Linked DNA regions of Maricaulis maris MCS10. The protein of the gene in region 2 interacts with the protein of the main gene of each other region in a pairwise test. Links are inferred from orthologs where the notes say so. Each region holds a gene or a part of one and is shown on either strand. Other genes may lie near its edges. The genes, in order: cysK and cysE.

What was found.
Region 1: the proteins of cysE (region 2) and cysK interact in binary tests that used the Escherichia coli proteins (3 or more experiments, as listed by UniProt). The link is inferred for Maricaulis maris MCS10 from one-to-one orthologs.

Annotation. Positions count from the first base shown.
Region 1 is NC_008347.1:3,352,956-3,361,598, forward strand. What follows is about bases 3,701-6,604. They hold cysK (cysteine synthase A), read right to left. Parts: upstream 5,676-6,604; coding sequence 4,725-5,675; downstream 3,701-4,724. Other genes in these bases: MMAR10_RS17260 (ATP-dependent DNA helicase), read left to right, coding at 3,701-4,556; dut (dUTP diphosphatase), read right to left, coding at 5,750-6,208. Also shown: MMAR10_RS16545 (alpha/beta fold hydrolase), read left to right, coding at 1-65; MMAR10_RS16550 (alpha/beta hydrolase family protein), read left to right, coding at 119-2,386; MMAR10_RS15775 (HesA/MoeB/ThiF family protein), read right to left, coding at 2,383-3,126; more of MMAR10_RS17260, read left to right, coding at 3,240-3,700; MMAR10_RS15800 (protoglobin domain-containing protein), read right to left, coding at 7,853-8,374; ubiB (2-polyprenylphenol 6-hydroxylase), read right to left, coding at 8,447-8,643.
Region 2 is NC_008347.1:1,159,948-1,168,648, forward strand. What follows is about bases 3,897-6,858. They hold cysE (serine O-acetyltransferase), read left to right. Parts: upstream 3,897-4,946; coding sequence 4,947-5,771; downstream 5,772-6,858. Other genes in these bases: MMAR10_RS05530 (efflux RND transporter permease subunit), read left to right, coding at 3,897-4,305; MMAR10_RS05535 (NUDIX domain-containing protein), read left to right, coding at 4,342-4,947; MMAR10_RS05545 (DUF3126 family protein), read left to right, coding at 5,886-6,110; MMAR10_RS05550 (ATP-binding cassette domain-containing protein), read left to right, coding at 6,107-6,858. In the rest of the region: MMAR10_RS05520 (efflux RND transporter periplasmic adaptor subunit), read left to right, coding at 20-808; MMAR10_RS05525 (hypothetical protein), read left to right, coding at 827-1,159; more of MMAR10_RS05530, read left to right, coding at 1,156-3,896; more of MMAR10_RS05550, read left to right, coding at 6,859-6,886; MMAR10_RS05555 (glycine betaine ABC transporter substrate-binding protein), read left to right, coding at 6,883-8,460; MMAR10_RS05560 (hypothetical protein), read left to right, coding at 8,457-8,701.

The DNA.
Region 1 (8,643 bases), 2.2 Mb from region 2 along the record:
TTCTGGACGATGCGATGGACGGCCGGATCGACAGCTTCGATCCGACCGAGGAAAAAGACGAGTAGGGGCGGGACGAGCTCCCTTTTACGGCTTGGCTCGATACCTTGCGGAGATATGTATGAGCGCGTTTTCAGTCTTCTGGCGCTATGGTCGTCAATTGCTGGCTGCGTCATTCGTCATTGTGGCGAGTGGGCAGGCCGGAGCCATCCAGAACCGTCCGCTGACCATCAATGATCTGGCCCAGCCGCCATCGATCAGAACAATCCAGATGTCGCCGGATGGCCGACAGGTGGCCTATCTGCAGCGAACCAACGATTTTCACGCTCTGGCCCGGGCCACGGGCGCTGCGCATCGCGAGGACCCGGATAATCTGCATCACCGCTTGTTGCTGGTTGATCTGTCTGGCCTTGCCGAGGCGCCGCCGCGTGAGATTGATCTGGGGACCGACATCCCGGTCGGCGTCAGCTGGGTCGGGCCGGATCGGCTGATTGTCGGCGCGATTGCCACGTCCGAGGACAATGGGCACATGCCTCCGCAGCGGCGGTCAAGGGTGCCCTATTACCGTTTCTATTGGCGCCTGGTTTCGATCGACATCGCGACCGGTCAGCGCGACGTCCTGTTCGGTGATGACGAGGCTTGGGAAATGCGGGCCGCTGACAATTTCGCGGAAGTCGTCCACCCGCTGCCCGGTGAACCCGATCATATCCTTGTCGCAGCGCACCGCAATTCCAACTTCGACCTCTGGCGCCTCGATCTTGCGACCGGTGATGAGGAGCGGGTCGAGCGGGGCGGTTCGAACACGGTGCAATGGGCTGCCAATGAACAGGGCCGCGCGATGTTCCGGCTCGACGTGGACGTCGATGATGATCGCGCCCGCATCTATCGGCGCCGCTCGGGATCGGACCGGTGGAGCCGGGACGAGACGCTCTCGCTGGATGAGTTCGTAGACTATATCCACCGCGCCAATCGTTCGATCTGGGCGGCCAACACGGATGATGACAACACTGTGCTGGTGGCGGTGCGGCCCGAGGGTGCGGAGCGTCGCGGCGTCTATGAATTTGACCTTGAGGCGGACGAGATTGGCGAACAGGTCTGGGAGCACCCAACCTATGATCTGGCGACCGTGCTTCGGGACGAGCTGTCCGACCGCATGATCGCGGCCACCTATCTGGATGACCGCGTCCGGACCCATTTCTTCGACCGGCGCCTCAACGCTCACTTCCAGGCCCTGACCGCCTATTTCGAGGCCGACGCGGTCGTCTACCCGTTGGATGTGACGGCCAATGCCCTGTTACTGTTTGTGACCGGCCCGCAGGAACCGGGAAGCTATTACGCTTACACGCTTGATACCTCGGAAGTCCGACCGCTTGCCGCGGTCAATCCAGCCTTGCTGGGGACACGCCTGAGCCGGGTTACGAGCGAGCGCGTGACGACGCGGGACGGGCTGGTCATCGATGTCTTCGTCACCCATCCCGCCGGCACGGCGCCGGGTGCGGCCTTACCGACTGTGGTCATGCCGCATGGTGGACCGGAATCCCGGGACAGTTTCGGTTTCGACCCGATTGCCCAATACTTTGCCGCCGAAGGCTGGCGGGTGCTGCAACCCAATTTCCGTGGTTCCGAAGGGTATGGGCGCAGCTTTGCGAGCGCGGCACATGGCGAATGGAGCCGGGCCGTCCAGAACGACATTACCGACACGCTGGACTGGGCCATCAATTCTGGCCTCACAGTCCGCGACCGGGTCTGCATCGCCGGCTTTTCCTATGGCGGTTATGCGGCGCTGGCCGGCGCCTTTGCAACGCCCGACGCCTATCGTTGCGTGGTCAGTGTTGCCGGCATTACCGACCCGGAAGCCTTTATCGACTGGTCCCGCGAAAACCGGCCCGATGCGGTTGAGTACTGGACCCGGCAGATCGGCGATCCGGTGAGTGACAGCGACACGGTTCGCGCGATGTCGCCGGTTCACCAGATCGATCGCATGCGGGCACCCATCCTGCTGCTGCATGGCAATGAGGACGACGTCGTTCCCATGTCCCAGACCAGCATGATGAGCGATGCGCTGGAAGCGGCCGGGTATGATTATCGCGTCCGTATCATTCGCGGCGCCGGACACAATTTCGAAACACCGCTCGGTCTTGGCCGCACGCTGGCGCTGATGGAGGCCTTCATGGGCGAGTATCTCGACGAGGTGCAGCCCGATGACCGCGATTCATGGCAGACCCTGACCGAGGCGGTGCGTATCAATCTGCCGGAATTCCGTCGCCTGACAGGCATGCCGGATCCGGACGCTGACGCCCCGAATGGCCTGCGAGACTTGTTGGGCGCGACGACCAGCGAAACCGATGAGCGTGAAACCTTGCAGCCCCCGCCCCCACCGCAAGACTAGCCGCCACAGGTCGGACAGGCCGGGTCTTTGTCCAGCGTGACGGTCCGGCTGTCCATCGACAGGCCGTCGAACAGCTTGATGCGGCCGTCCAGGGTCTGGCCGGCGCCGCAGATATGCTTGATCGCTTCCAGCGCCATCATCGAGCCGACAATTCCAGTCAGGGCACCGACCACGCCGACCTGTTCGCAGGTTTCGACGTCCGGCGGGGTTTCCGGCACCCAGCAGCGATAGCAGGGCGCGTCGGGGCGGGCGTTGAACAGGGAGACCTGTCCGTCCCAGCGACCGACGGCACCGGAGATCAGGGGCTTGCCGCCCGCCAGGCACGCGGCGTTGACCGCGAAGCGGGTTTCGTAATTGTCGCAACCGTCCAGCACCAGGTCGGCCTTGCCGATCAGGCGCTTGGCGTTCTCGTCGTCGAGCGCCTTGACGATGGCCCGGACGCGGCTGCCCGGATTGAGGGCGCGCAATTCGCGGGCACCGGTCTTGGCCTTGGCCGAGCCGATATGGCGGGTGCGGAAAATGATCTGGCGCTGCAGATTGTCGACGGTCACCGTATCGGCGTCGATCAGGCTGATCGTTCCGACACCGGCCGCCGCCAGATAGAGCGCTGCCGGCGCACCGAGACCACCTGCGCCAACTATGGCGACATGCGCACGGGCCAGGGCCTGCTGGCCGGGACCGCCAATTTCCTTGAGCACAAGGTGGCGGGCGAAGCGGTCGATATCGATTTCGGATGTCATGCGCCATAGGTGCCGGGATTGCGCCCGCGCTTCAAGGGGGAAACCCGGTCACCGGCGACAGTGAATGCGCTTTGCGGGCTTGTTCCGGGCGCGAACAGGGGCAATCTGGCGTCATGTCTGTTCCCGCCAACCCGACCCTGCCCGCTCCGGCCTTGTCAGAGCATCAGGAACGCCTGCTCAACTGGCTGGCGAGCGCCCGGCCGAATGTCTTCCTGACCGGGCGCGCCGGAACGGGCAAGACAACGCTGATGCGCGAATTCCTGCGCCGGGCCGGGCCGCGCGCGGCGGTGATCGCACCGACCGGCGTCGCGGCAATGCAGGCGGGTGGCCAGACCATCCACTCCTTCTTCCATTTCCCGCCACGCATGATCGGCGCCCGCGATATCCGCAAGGTCCGCCATCGCCGCGTTGTGCAGGCACTGGAAACCCTGGTCATCGACGAGATCTCGATGGTTCGCGCCGACATGATGTGGGCGATCGACAAGTCCCTGCGCCTCAATCGCGAGCGCAATGAGCCTTTCGGCGGGGTCCAGATCGTGCTGGTCGGTGATCTCGCGCAATTGCCGCCTGTGATCCAGGGCGCCGAGGCCGAATATCTGGAATCGACCTATGGCGGCCCCTTCTTCTTTCATCCGGACAGTTTCCGTGATGCCGGCTTTTCCTATGTCGAGCTGGAGCAGGTCTTCCGACAGACCGACAGCTATTTCGTCGATATCCTCAACGCCATCCGCGATGGCGATCTGACGTCGGACAAGGCCGCGGACCTCAATGACCGGGTCACGGGGCGTTCCGGTCTCGAGGCCTCGCTCTCCCATATCGTCCTGACCGCCACCAATGAGACCGCCTGGCGCATCAACCAGGCCCGCTTGGAAGGCCTGCCGACCGGCCACAAGGCTTTTGAAGCCAAGGTCGAAGGCCAGTTCGACCAGCGCCTCTTCCCGGCCGAGGAACCCCTGGTGCTCAAGATCGGCGCCCGCGTCATGCTGACCCGCAACGACCCGCAGGGGCGCTGGGTCAATGGCACGCTGGGGCAGGTGGAGGGCTTTGACGAGAAAGCTGTGCGTGTGCGCATTGGCGAGACGGTCCATGCCGTCGAGGCCCAGAAATGGGAGCGCAATGCCTATGCCTTCGATCCGGAAAAACAGGCCCTGACCAAGACCACTGCCGGCGCTTTCACGCAATTCCCGCTGCGCCTTGCCTGGGCGATGACCATCCACAAGGCCCAGGGCCTGACGCTGGACAAGGTCTATCTCGACCTGGCCCGCCGCCTCTTCGCCCACGGCCAGGCCTATGTCGCCCTGTCACGGGCGCGCTCGCTGGAGGGGCTTGAACTCTCCCGCCCGCTGGCGCCGAGCGATGTCATCTCCGATCCGCGGATTTTTGACGTGACGGCGTTTTGTGATCCGGCACCGGCGAGTGTGAGTGCTTAGGGCTTCTGCGCCGACACCAGAACTCCATTTTTCCCGGCCGGAGCCCCGCGAAGGCGGGGCGCAGAGCCGGGACCAACCGCAACACCTTGTTGGCAAGGATGAGCTGAACGTCGGTCCCGGATCGCGCTGGGCGCGTCCGGGAAAAATGGAGTGTGGAAAAGCCGCTCCCTAGTCCTCAAACAGCGCCGTCGACAGATAGCGCTCGGCAAAGCTCGCCAGGATCACCACGATCGTCTTGCCCGCCATGTCATCGCGTTTGGCGACCTCGAGGGCAGCTTTCAGCGCGGCGCCGGAAGAGATGCCGCCGGGCACGCCTTCCAGCTTCGCCGCTTCGCGCGCCATGGCAAAGGCATCGTCATTGGAGACGGTGACGACTTCATCGATCAGGTCGGTGTCGAGAATGTCCGGCACGAAACCGGCGCCGATGCCCTGGATCTTGTGCGGGCCGGGCGCGCCGCCGGAGAGGATGGGGCTGTCGGTCGGCTCGACGGCGACGACGTGGAAGCCGGGCTTTTTCTCTTTCAGCACCGAGGCGCAACCGGTCAGCGTGCCGCCCGTGCCGACCCCGGAAATCAGCACATCGGCCTCGCCGGCCGTGTCATTCCAGATCTCCAGCGCGGTGGTCTTGCGGTGGATTTCCGGATTGGCCGGATTGGCGAACTGGCTCGGCATCACGGCGCCAGGTGTCTCGTCGATGATTTCCTGGGCACGTGCGATGGCGCCTTTCATGCCCTTGGCGGCTTCGGTCAGGACGAGTTCGGCGCCCAGGTGCTTGAGGAGTTTGCGGCGCTCGATCGACATGCTTTCCGGCATGGTCAGGATCAGGCGGTGGCCGCGCGCGGCGGCGACGAAAGCGAGGCCAATCCCGGTATTGCCGGAGGTCGGCTCGACCATGACGGCGCCTTCGCCAAGCTTGCCGGCGGCTTCCAGCGCATCGATCATGGCGACGCCAATCCGGTCTTTCACCGACGCGAGCGGGTTGAAGAATTCCAGCTTGGCCAGGATGCGGGCCTTGGCGCCATGCGCGTCGGCGAGCTTTTTCAGCTCGACCAGCGGCGTATTGCCCACCGTGTCTGCGATGGAGGCATAGATGCGGCCGCGGCCGGGGGTGTCGGTCATGTCAAATCTCCGTTTGCGGCCAATGTAGGGAGGCGGCGGCCAAGTGCCAGTGACGAATGTGTCAGTCGAACCGGCTATTTCGTGCCCGTCGAGCCGAAACCGCCCGTCCCGCGGGTCGTTTCGTCCAGCGTGTCGGCAATCTCCCAGACGGCCTGGGTGACCGGGGCGATGATCATCTGGGCGATGCGGTCGCCGCGATTGACGACGAAATTGGCCTGGCCGTGATTGATCAGATTGACCCGGATCTCGCCGCGATAGTCCGCATCTACCGTTCCAGGCGTGTTGACGCAGGAAATCCCGTGCTTGGCGGCAAGGCCCGAGCGCGGTCGGACCTGGGCTTCAAATCCAGCGGGAAGCGCAATGGCGATCCCGACCGGGATTAACCGCCATTCGCCCGGCGGGATGGAGACGGGCTCGTCGGCAGGCACGGCAGCGCGCAAGTCCATGCCGGCCGATTGCGGTGTTTCATAGGCCGGGAGGGCCAGGCCCTCATAATGATCGAGCGGTTTGATCTTCACGGGCACGGTCGACATGGCGGCATCCTGGCTGGCGAGTGATGGGGTGCATCAAAGCCAAGCCCGCCTGATTTGGCCAGAGGCTAGAGCGCCGATGCGATCCGTGCGGCCAGCAGACCAGCGATCTTCGACTTCTCCGCCCGCTCCCAGGCTTCACTGCCCGTCCCGGTGACCAGCAGGACGGCATTCTCGGCTCCGCCCATGACATCTCCGGAGACATCATTGGCGACGATCCAGTCGCAGCCCTTGCGCTTGCGCTTGGCGATGGCGAGCGCTTCGACGTCATGGGTCTCGGCGGCAAAACCGATCACCAGGCCGGGGCGGCCTGTCCCCATTTGTGAGACGGTCTTGAGAATGTCCGGATTCTCGACCAGCGGCAGGCTGGAGAAGCTGGCCTTGTCGAGCTTGAGCTTGCGGTCAGACGGATCAGCCGGGCGCCAGTCGGCGACGGCGGCCACGGCGATGAAGACATCGGCTGGCAGGGCAGTCTCGACTGCCGCGAGCATGTCGCGGGCCGTTTCGATATGGACGGTCTCGACACCGTCCGGGTCAGGCAGCGCGGTCGGGCCGGCGACGAGCGTCACCCGCGCGCCTAGCGCCGCGCAGGCCGCCGCGATGGCGTATCCCTGCTTGCCGGAAGAATGGTTGGAGATGAAGCGGACCGGGTCGATCGGTTCACGCGTCGGTCCGGCGGTGACCAGGACGTGGTGACCCTTCAGCGTGTCAGGCATTCAACAGGCTCGCGGCGGCGTCGGCGATTTCATCCGGTTCGGCCAGGCGGCCCGGGCCAAATTCGCCGCAGGCCATATCGCCCTCATCCGGTCCGACGAAATGCACGCCGTCGCCCTTGAGTGTCGCCAGATTGCGCTGGGTCGCGGGATGTTCCCACATCCGCACATTCATCGCCGGCGCCATCAGGACCGGCTTGTCGGTCGCCAGCAGCGTGGTCGAGGCGAGATCATTGGCCAGACCGGTCGCGGCCTTTGCCATCAGGTCGGCGGTGGCCGGTGCCACAACGACGAGATCAGCCGAACGCGACAGCTCGATATGACCCATCTCGGCTTCGTCGGTCAGGTTGAACAGCTCGCCATAGACCTTGTCGCCGGACAGGGCGGAGACAGAGAGCGGTGTGACGAATTCGCTGCCGGCACGGGTCAGGATGCAGCGACTGGCAATGCCGCGCTTTTTCAGCGTCCGGATCAGCTCCAGCGCCTTGTAGGCCGCGATGCCGCCGCCAATGATCAGGAGTATGGACTTGTCGGCCATGTGACGCCTCCGCTGATGGTCCCGTACAGGTAAACCGTCAGCGGGGATTTCCCAAGGGCTTCAGGGGGTGAGGGTCAGTTCAGTCGGAGAAATGGGGGCACCCACCAGTGTTAGGCACTGATTAAGCGGGGCAGCCACAGTTAGCGCCCTTCAATGACCCCGCGCCACCGGCGCAAACCCCACCATAAACCGCTTGCCGAGAGATCGCCGTATCCGGTTCTTCAGGTCAAGGGCGCTGCAAGCGCCGCTCCGCGGTTTCACCCTTGAGCTGAAGAACCGGATACGGCCTGCTGGCTGACAAGCGATTTATGGATCGGCCTGCGCGCGGCGCTCAGATCACCCCGGGCCCGGCCGGTGACCGCACGGAGCTCTCACTCAGCCCGGCTGCCCCGCAGCTCAATCAACCAGGTGGCGGATTTTCTGGGCGTCGGAAGACAGCGCGGCGCGCTTGTCCATGATGTGGCGATAGAAAGCGCCCATCGACAGCTCGATGTCGTAATGGGTGATCCGCGACAGGGCCGTGATGTCGTCAGTCTTGAAGCTGCGTCGGTCGGCCATGGCCAGCTCGACGATGCGGGCAAACATGTTGGAATAGGCGGCGGTGTAGACATGCGCCGGGAATTCCAGCTTGGCATGGCGTTCGCCCATGCCTTCGGTGGCTTCGTAATAGTGCTCGTCGAAGCGGGCCGAGAACAGCTCGTCACAATGGGCCAGCATGCCGGCCCGCAAATAGGTGATGTTGTCGGTAATCTCGAAATAGTGAGCCACATCCGGATTGCCGATCAGGTGGTCGAAGACGGTTTCGAGGGCCGTTTCGGCGTATTTCATCAGGCGCGACTTGAGGTGCTGGACCCGGTCAATCACATCCTCGTCAATGCGAAAAAACTCGCGCTGAAGGCTGCGTGCCTCGTCATTCATGATAAAATCCCTTGCCATGACAGGCATAAGGGCAGGCCTTTCTTTCTAATTTGTGTAAATCGGACTGAAATTTTAGCCAAATGCCAGTGTGATGGCAGCACCCGCCGCTGCGGCGGCGGAAAGCCAGGCCAGTCGCAGAAACCAGGGTCGAAGACGCGGGCCGCCCCCCAGTGACAGCTTGCCGGCTTTCAGCTGGGCGCCAACCTCGGCCCAGTCATCAACCGCATCCGGCAGTTTGCGCAGGGCGTCGTGCAGACGGGTCAGGTCTT
Region 2 (8,701 bases):
ACAGGACGAGGGTGTTCACATGTCTCTTTACAAACGGCGTCTTGGCGCCGGTGCAGCTGTCAGCCTGGCAGCGCTTCTGGTTGCCATACTGGTCTTTGGCGTGACGGCCCTGAGGGCTGAAGCGAATCTCGTTGCCGCCGCCCCCACACCCATCAGCGTCTCCGTGATCACCGCCAGTCATGATCCGCAGGCCAGTATAGCCGAGTTCTTTCCGGGCCTGATCGCGGCTCGCCGCCAGAGTGCGCTCGGATTCGAGCGCGCCGGTCGTATCGACCGCGTGCTTGTGGATGTCGGCGACCGGGTCGTTGCCGGGGATGTGCTGGCGCGCCTGGATGTCCGGGCTGTGCAGGCGCAGATCGCGGCCGCTGAAGCCCAGACTGCCGAGGCCGCCGCCCAGACGGCGCTCGCCAGCGAGACCGAAAGCCGGCAGGCCCAGTTGCTGGAGCGCGGTCACATCTCACAACAGCGGTTTGACGAGGTCCGCACCTCGACCCGGGCCGCCCTCGCACGCCAGAACGCCGCCGCAGCGGCTGCCGACGCCTTGCGGGTGCAACTCGACCTGTCCCTGATGGTCGCGCCTTTTGACGGTGTAGTGACAGCCCGCCGTTCTGACGAAGGTGCGATCGCGTCACCGGGACAGCCTCTGCTCGAACTGGTCGAGCTGGATCAGCTGGAGATCAATGTCGGTCTGCCGCAATCGGTTGCGGGCGATTTCAGCCCCGGCGATCCCGCCCTGTTCATGGTGAACGGTCGAGGCGAGCCGGTGACTGCCCGGTTCCGCGCCTCCTCGAGCGTCGTTGATCGCTAGACCCGGACCGTCACGGCCGTGTTTGATCTCGCGCCCGGTCAGTCGGTCGCGGCTGGCCAGATCGCCAGACTGACCGTCCGGACGCCGATCGGCACGGACGGGTTCTGGGTTCCGACAGCAGCTCTGGCCGAGGGACGGCGTGGGTTGTGGTCAGTCTATGTTTTGGCACCGGCCGACTCCGGGACCTTCCAGCTCGAGCCGCGGGTTGTCGAAACTGTCCGCGTTGAAGCCGAGCGGATCTATGTCCGCGGAGCCGTTGCCGATGGCGAGCTGCTGCTCGCATCCGGACTGCAGCGCATTACCCCTGGCCAGATCGTCGTGCCGGCGGTGCCTGAGGTGCAGGCTCGATGAGCACCCTGTTTTTCCGCTACTCCCGACTGACCGTCCTGGCGGTCATCCTGCTGGTCGCGGCGGGAATCGGCGCCTTGCTGACGCTGGGGCGGCAGGAAGACCCCTCACTGACCGAACGTTTCGGTCTGGTCGTGACCGCTTTCCCCGGCGCCTCGGCCGAGCGCGTCGAAGCGCTGGTGACCGAGCCGATCGAAAACGCGATCCACGAGCTGGCCGAGATCGAGGACACCAGTTCGACCTCACAATCGGGCGTGTCGGTCGTCCATCTGCAGATCCGTGAAGACCTCAATGCCACACAGGTCGACCAGGCGTGGACGCAGATCCGCGAGCAGGTCGAGAGTGTCCGGCCCACTTTGCCACAGGGCGTGGTCGCGCCGGATGTTCGGCGCCAGTATCTGGGTGCGGCGACAATGATTGTCTCGCTCAGCTGGGGCGGAGCGGGGACCGAGAACCCGGCCATCCTGTCGCGCCTTGCGGCAGACCTTGAGTCCCGTCTGCGCAATATGGACGGCACTGAAGAGACCGCTGTCTTTGGCGAGGTCGAGGAAGAAATCCGAATTCTTGCCGATCCCGATACGCTGGCGGCCCTGGGCCTCAGCATGGCCGATCTGGCCCGCCTGACTGCCAGTGCCGACGCCAAGTCACCGGCCGGTGAACTGCGCGCAGGCGGCGTGGACCTCAATGTTGAAATTGCCGGTGAGTTTGATGGCCTGGACCGGATCCGGTCGATCGCGCTGGGTGAGGGGCCGGATGGCGGTTTCATCCGGGTCGGCGATGTCGCGGAAGTGGAGAAGGGCGCCCGCTCCCCCGTTGATGCGCTGGCGACCACCAATGGGCGCCGCGCCGTCTTTGTGGCGGCCTATCTTCAGCCGGAATTGCGTGTCGACCATTGGTCCGATGCCGCCGATGCCGTTGTTGCCGAATTCGCCGCCTCGGTTCCCGGCGTACAGATCGAGACGATTTTTCGCCAGGCCGACTATGTCGACAGCCGCCTGAGCGGCCTGGCACGCGATCTGGGCTATTCGGCGCTGATTGTGTTCGCTGTCCTCTTCTTGATGATGGGCTGGCGCGCGGCCCTGATCGTCGGGTCGGCCCTGCCGCTGACCGTTCTGGCCGTGATGTTGCTGACCAGCCTCTATGACGAGCCGCTGCACCAGATGTCGGTGACCGGCCTCGTGGTTGCGCTTGGCCTGTTGATCGACAATGCCATCGTCGTCGTTGATGAATACCGGTTGATGCGGGGGCGCGGTGCCGGCCCCCTTGATGCGCTGGACCGGGCCGTGCGGCACCTGTTCGCGCCTTTGCTGGCGTCGACCCTGACGACGGTTTTTGCCTTCGCCCCGATTGCCTTGATGCCGGGGGCTGCGGGCGAATTCATTTCGATGATCGGGATATCGGTGATTTTCGCCGTGGTCTCATCCTTCATCCTTGCCATGACCGTGGTCGGCGCTTTTGCGGCCTGGTTCGATGATCCGGCCATCACCGGCGGGCCACGACGTTTCTGGCGGCAGGGAATAGGAGCCGGCCCGTTTGCCGGCCCCTACCGGGCCGTGCTGGATGCGGTGACCCGTCGCCCCTGGACCGGCCTTGTCGGCGGCCTGCTTTTGCCGATTGCCGGCTTTGTGGCGGCCTCCACCCTGCCAATGCAATTCTTCCCGCCGACTGATCGAGACATGTTCCAGCTCTCGCTGGAATTGCCGTCCTCGACGTCGATCGGGGAAACGCGGCGCCAGACCGAGCGTGCCACCGCGCTGATCGAGTCCTATCCGGATGTCGAACGGGTCTCCTGGGTGATCGGCGAGAGTGCACCTCGGACCTATTACAATGTGGTTGGCAATAAATCGGGCGTTTCCAGCTATGCCTCCGGCTTTGTGCACATGGCGTCGCCGGAGGCCACGGCGCGCATCCTGCCGGACCTGCAGCGCCGCGTGATGTCGGAATTCCCCGATGCCCGACTGCTGACCCTTCCCTTCGAGCAGGGCCCACCCATCCCGGCCCCGATCGAACTGGTCTTGGTCGGACCTGAACTGTCCGAGCTGAACCGGCTCGGTAATGAAATCCGCGCCGTGCTGGCGCAAACTCCGACCGTTACCCATACGCTCGCCCTGCTGGAAATGGGTGAGCCGGTAGCCCGGATCATGGCCGATGAGGCCGCTGCAGAACTTGCCGGAATTCGTCTCGATGACCTCGCCAACCGGTTGCGGGGCGAATTGGACGGCGTTGTAGGCGGAAGCGTGCTGGAAGGTGTCCAGGAATTGCCGGTTCGGGTCATTGCCCGTGACTCGCGGCGTTCCAGCCTGTCAGCCGTTTCCGCCTCTCCTCTTGCGACACCGGGGCAGGACATCCTGTCAGCGCCGATGGCCGCTCTGGGAGAAGTTGTTCTGGCGCCGCAAGTGGCCGGAATCCCCCATGAGAATGGCCGCCGCGTCAACACGATCTATGGCTATCTCGACCCCTACACCCTGCCGGCGCCGGCACTCGAGCATTTCTTCTCGGCTCTCGACGAGGCCGGCATCGTCCTGCCGCCCGGCTATGAGTTGCAGATCGCCGGAGAGGCTGCGGAGCGGGGCAATGCCATGGCCGGTCTGTTCGGGACTGCCTTGCCGTTGCTGGTCCTGATGATCGGGTCGGTCGTCCTGGCCTTCAACTCCTTCCGCTATGCGGGCGTGATCTTTGTCGTTGCCTTCCTGTCCGTGGGCCTGGCCATGTTCGGTGTCTGGGCTTTCGGGACTCCGCTGGGCTTCAATGCCATTGTCGGCTCGATGGGTCTGATGGGGCTGTCGATCAATGGCGCCATCGTCGTGCTGTCGGCGCTGCGTGCCAACCCGGCCGCCGTGGCGCTGGAGGCAGGCGCCGTGCAAACCACGGTGATAGACGCCACGCGGCACATCATCTCGACCACGCTGACCACGATCGGCGGATTCATACCGCTCATCCTGTCCGGCGACAGTTTCTGGCTTCCCTTTGCCGCTGCCATGGTCGGCGGTGTCGCCGGCTCGGCCCTGCTGGCTCTGGTCTTCGCCCCGGCGGCCTTCACTTTCCTGACCCGATTGTCCGAGAAGAAGCGCCGCCTCGCCGATGCCCTGCAGCGCGAGCGGTCACGGCGGGAAGGGGCGCACTTGCCCGGTCTGGGCGAACACGCCTAGCTCTGGTCTGGCCATCAACAAGGACGAAGGTGCAGCATGAGCCGGATGCGGGGTCCGTGGACAGTGCATGACGACCGCGAGGTCTATCGCAACGACTGGGTCCGAGTGACCGAGCATTCGGTCACTCGACCGGACGGCAAGGCCGGCATTTACGGGGTGGTCGGCTTCGCCAATCGCGCCCTTGCCATCTTGCCCGTCCTTGCCGATGGCCGGATCATCCTGGTCGGCCAGCACCGCTTTCCGCAGGATCGATACAGTTGGGAAATCCCCGAAGGTGGCGGGGCTCTCGATGCTGACCCGTTGGCGGAGGCGGCGCGGGAATTGCGCGAAGAGACCGGCTACACCGCGAGTCACTGGCGGGAAATTCTGCACATGGACCTCTCCAACTCGGTCACAGACGAGGCGGCGATCGGCTTTCTGGCGACTGGCCTGGTGCCGGGTGAAGCGGACCCGGAAGGCACGGAAGATCTGCGGACGCGGGACATTCCCTTTCGGGAGGCGCTGGACGAGGTGCAATCGGGCCGGATTACTGACGCCTTGACGGTGGCGATGCTGTTCAAGGCATACTACATGGCCCGAGAGGGTGAGCTGGACGCCGATCTGGCCGCTGCCATGCTGGATCAAGGCGCGAGGAGAGCGTGATGTCACTCAGCCAAGTCGAAGAACCTGTCGAAGCCCGGACCGGCATCGAGTCCATCTGGGCACGGCTGCGTGTCGAAGCTGCGTCGGCGGCCGCCGAGGAACCGATCCTCGCAAGTTTCCTGAACGCGGCCATTCTGCGTCACGACAAGTTTTCGGGAGCCCTGGCCTATCGCATTGCTGCAAAGCTGGCGGATGCCCAGCTCGACTCCATGCTGGCCAGGGATGTGGCCGAAGAAGCGCTCGCCGGTGATCCGGATATTGTACAGCAGGCCGCCGCCGACATGATTGCGATCGACGAGCGGGACCCGGCCTGCCTGTCCCTGTTGCAGCCCTTTCTGTACTTCAAGGGCTATCACGCCCTGCAGGCGCACCGGGTCGCGCACTGGCTGTGGAATGAAGGCCGTCAGACATTGGCCTTTCATCTGCAAAGCCGTGTAGGCGAACGCTTCGGCCTTGATATCCACCCGGCCGCCCGGATCGGGCGGGGCGTTATGCTCGATCATGCCACCTCGGTGGTAATCGGTGAGACTGCTGTTGTGGGCGACAATTGTTCGATCCTGCATGAAGTGACCCTGGGCGGTACGGGTGCTGCACACGAAGACCGTCACCCGAAGATCGGCAAGGGCGTCCTCATCGGGGCTGGTGCCCGGGTGCTGGGAAATATCACCGTCGGGGATGGTGCCCGCATCGCGGCCGGATCGGTCGTGCTGCATCCGGTCCCTGCCGGCTGCACCGTTGCCGGTGTGCCCGCCAAGATCGTCGGCAATTGCTGTGATGAACCGGCAAAGAGCATGGACCAGAGCCTTCCCCAAGGCTCCGGCTGAGCGCGCTTCGTATGCGTTTCGGCATTGCGCTCGGGCAGCATCTGACTGGACGTGCCCCCCCTGCATAGGGTTAGTTGGCGCCGACTTCGAATCCCCCGACCGGAGAATGATCCCGTGAACAAGAACATGACCATGCTGGAAGCTGCCAAGCTCCAGATGTTCCTGCAGGCCAAGCTCAACCCGGAGATGGTCGTGCAGTGTCGCAACCGTCCCGATGAGTGCGCCGAAATCCATATTGGCGATGAGTGCCTCGGTGTGGTCGCCAAGATCATCGATGAGGGCGAGACCTCATACTCGTTTGAAATCACCATTCTGGACATCGACCTGGAAGATCTTTGAGCGAAGCTGCGCCTCCCGTCCTTGAGGTCCGTGATGTCTCCAAGACCTATGCGGGCCATGTCGAGGCCGTGCGGGGCGTATCGCTCAGGGTTGAAAAGGGGCAACTCCTTGTCCTTGCGGGCGCATCCGGGTGCGGCAAGACCAGCCTGCTTAAAATGATCAACCGCCTCGAGGAACCCTCGGGCGGTTCGATCATGTTTGGGGGAGAGGCTGTCGCCAGCCAGGACGCGGTCGCGCTGCGGCGCCGGATCGGCTGGGTCATGCAGGGCGACGGGCTGTTTCCCCATATGAGCGTCCGCCGCAATGTCGGGCTGATCCCCGCCATGGCCGGTCAGGACGCCGCCCGGATCGAGTTGCGGGTCCGCGAGATGCTGGACATGGTGCGCCTCGACCCGCACGAATTCGGTGAGCGTATGCCAGGCGAACTGTCAGGCGGGCAGCGGCAGCGGGTCGGGTTCGCCCGAGCCTTGGCCGGAAATCCGGAACTGGTCCTGATGGACGAGCCGTTCAGCGCCCTCGACCCGATCACCCGGGACGGGCTGCAACAGGATTTCAGGGATTTGCAGCGCGAACTCGGCTTTGCTGCCGTGATGGTCACCCATGACATGGCCGAAGCCCTAATCATGGCCGACGAAGTCGCGGTGATGCGTGACGGCCGCATCATCCAGCAGGGCACGCCGCACACATTGATGAGCGCGCCGGCCGATGATTATGTGTCCGACCTGCTTGAAACGCCGCGCCGCCAGATGCGGGCCATCGCGGAGCTGGCGCAGTGAGCAGCAATCTCGCCGAGCGCTGGGCTGAACTTCCGGACCTTCTCGCCGGACACATGCTGTTGTCGCTGGCGGCCATACTGGTCGGCCTGTCGATCAGCCTGCCGCTTGGAATTCTTGCGGCGTCCCGACCGCGCCTGGCGGCGGTCGTGCTCAATGCGGCCAGCGTCATCCAGACCATTCCCGGCCTTGCCCTGCTGGCATTGATGGTACCGCTTCTTGGCGGGATGATCGGTTATGCGCCAGCCTTCCTGGCGCTGATGCTCTATTCGATCCTGCCGATCCTGCGCAACACGATTGTCGGGCTCCAGGGCCTTGATCCGGTTGTGCGCGAGGCTGCCCGCGGCATCGGCATGACGCCGCGTGAACGGCTGTGGCAGGTCGAGCTGCCGCTGGCCCTGCCGGTCATTGTCGCCGGATTGCGTACGGCGGTGGTGTGGGTGGTTGGCGCGGCGACGCTGGCAACGCCGGTCGGGGCCTCCAGCCTGGGCAATTACATCTTTGCCGGCCTGCAGACCCGCAATTGGCTGTCCGTCCTGTTCGGCTGCCTGTTTGCGGCCGGGCTGGCCATTGCGCTGGATCAGATCATCCGCTTGCTGGAAGTCGCCGCCCGGGATCGCCGCAAGGGGTTGGCGGTCGCTGTCGGCGTCGCGCTTTCGGCACTGGTCGTCATCACCATCGCACCGCGCTATGTGCCGGCCGCTGTGTTCCGAGGGGCGGGGCCGGTCGTGGCGCTTCAGGACGGTGCCGACACCCTTGCCGATCAGACTGTTGTGGTCGGCGCCAAGGCCTTCACCGAGCAATACATTCTCGGTGCCCTGATGCAGACGCGTCTGGAAGAGGCCGGGGCCCGCGTCGACCGGCTCGACAATCTGGGTTCCACCATCGCCTTCGATGCCCTGCGCACGGGCGAGATCGACGTCTATATCGACTATACCGGCACAATCTGGGCGACGGTGATGAACCGTTCCGAGCCGATCAACCGCAATGCGATGCTCGCCGAGATGACCGGCTGGCTGTACGCCGAACACGGCATTCTGGCGCTTGGCGGGCTGGGATTTGAAAACGCCTACGGGTTTGCCATGGCCCGCGACCGGGCCGAAGCGCTGGGAGTCGACAGTCTCGCCGACCTTGCTTCCCAGGCCGAAGGCATGAGTGTCGGAGGCGATGCGGAGGTCTTTTCGCGGCCCGAATGGGTGAACACCCGCAACCGCTACGGCCTCGGGGCGATGCAAACCCGCGCCATGGATGCCGCCTTCATGTATGGCGCTGTGCGGGACGGCCAGGTCGACTTGATCTCTGCCTATACGACTGACGGCCGCATTGCGGCGTTTGACCTGCTGGTCCTCGCCGATCCACTGGCGGTGTTGCCGCCCTATGACGCGGTGATCCTTCTGTCGCCCGATGCGGCAGCCAATCCGGCCCTGGTCGAGGCGTTGTCCGGCCTGATTGGTGCGATCGACAGTGAAGCGATGCGTGAGGCCAATCGCCTTGTCGATCTGGATCGTCAGACGCCGGACCAGGCGGCAATCTGGCTGTCGGACCATTTGCAGGCGGGTGCGGGAGGCAATCAATGAGTGGCTATGTCGGAGCCGGACGTCTTCAGGACGGCGAGTGGTTGATGCGCGCCTGCATGTTGCTCAACAAGGATTTGCCGCTCGGAGCCGAGCCCTATACCGAAATGAGCCAGTTGAACCGGATCTGGGCGACCCAGTCGGCGGAGGTTGACCGGTTGCTCGCCCTGATCGATCCGGAAGGCGATATCGATCAGTCTATTTTCCCGGTCCTGGCTTTCTTTGATCCGTCGGAGGGCTGGCC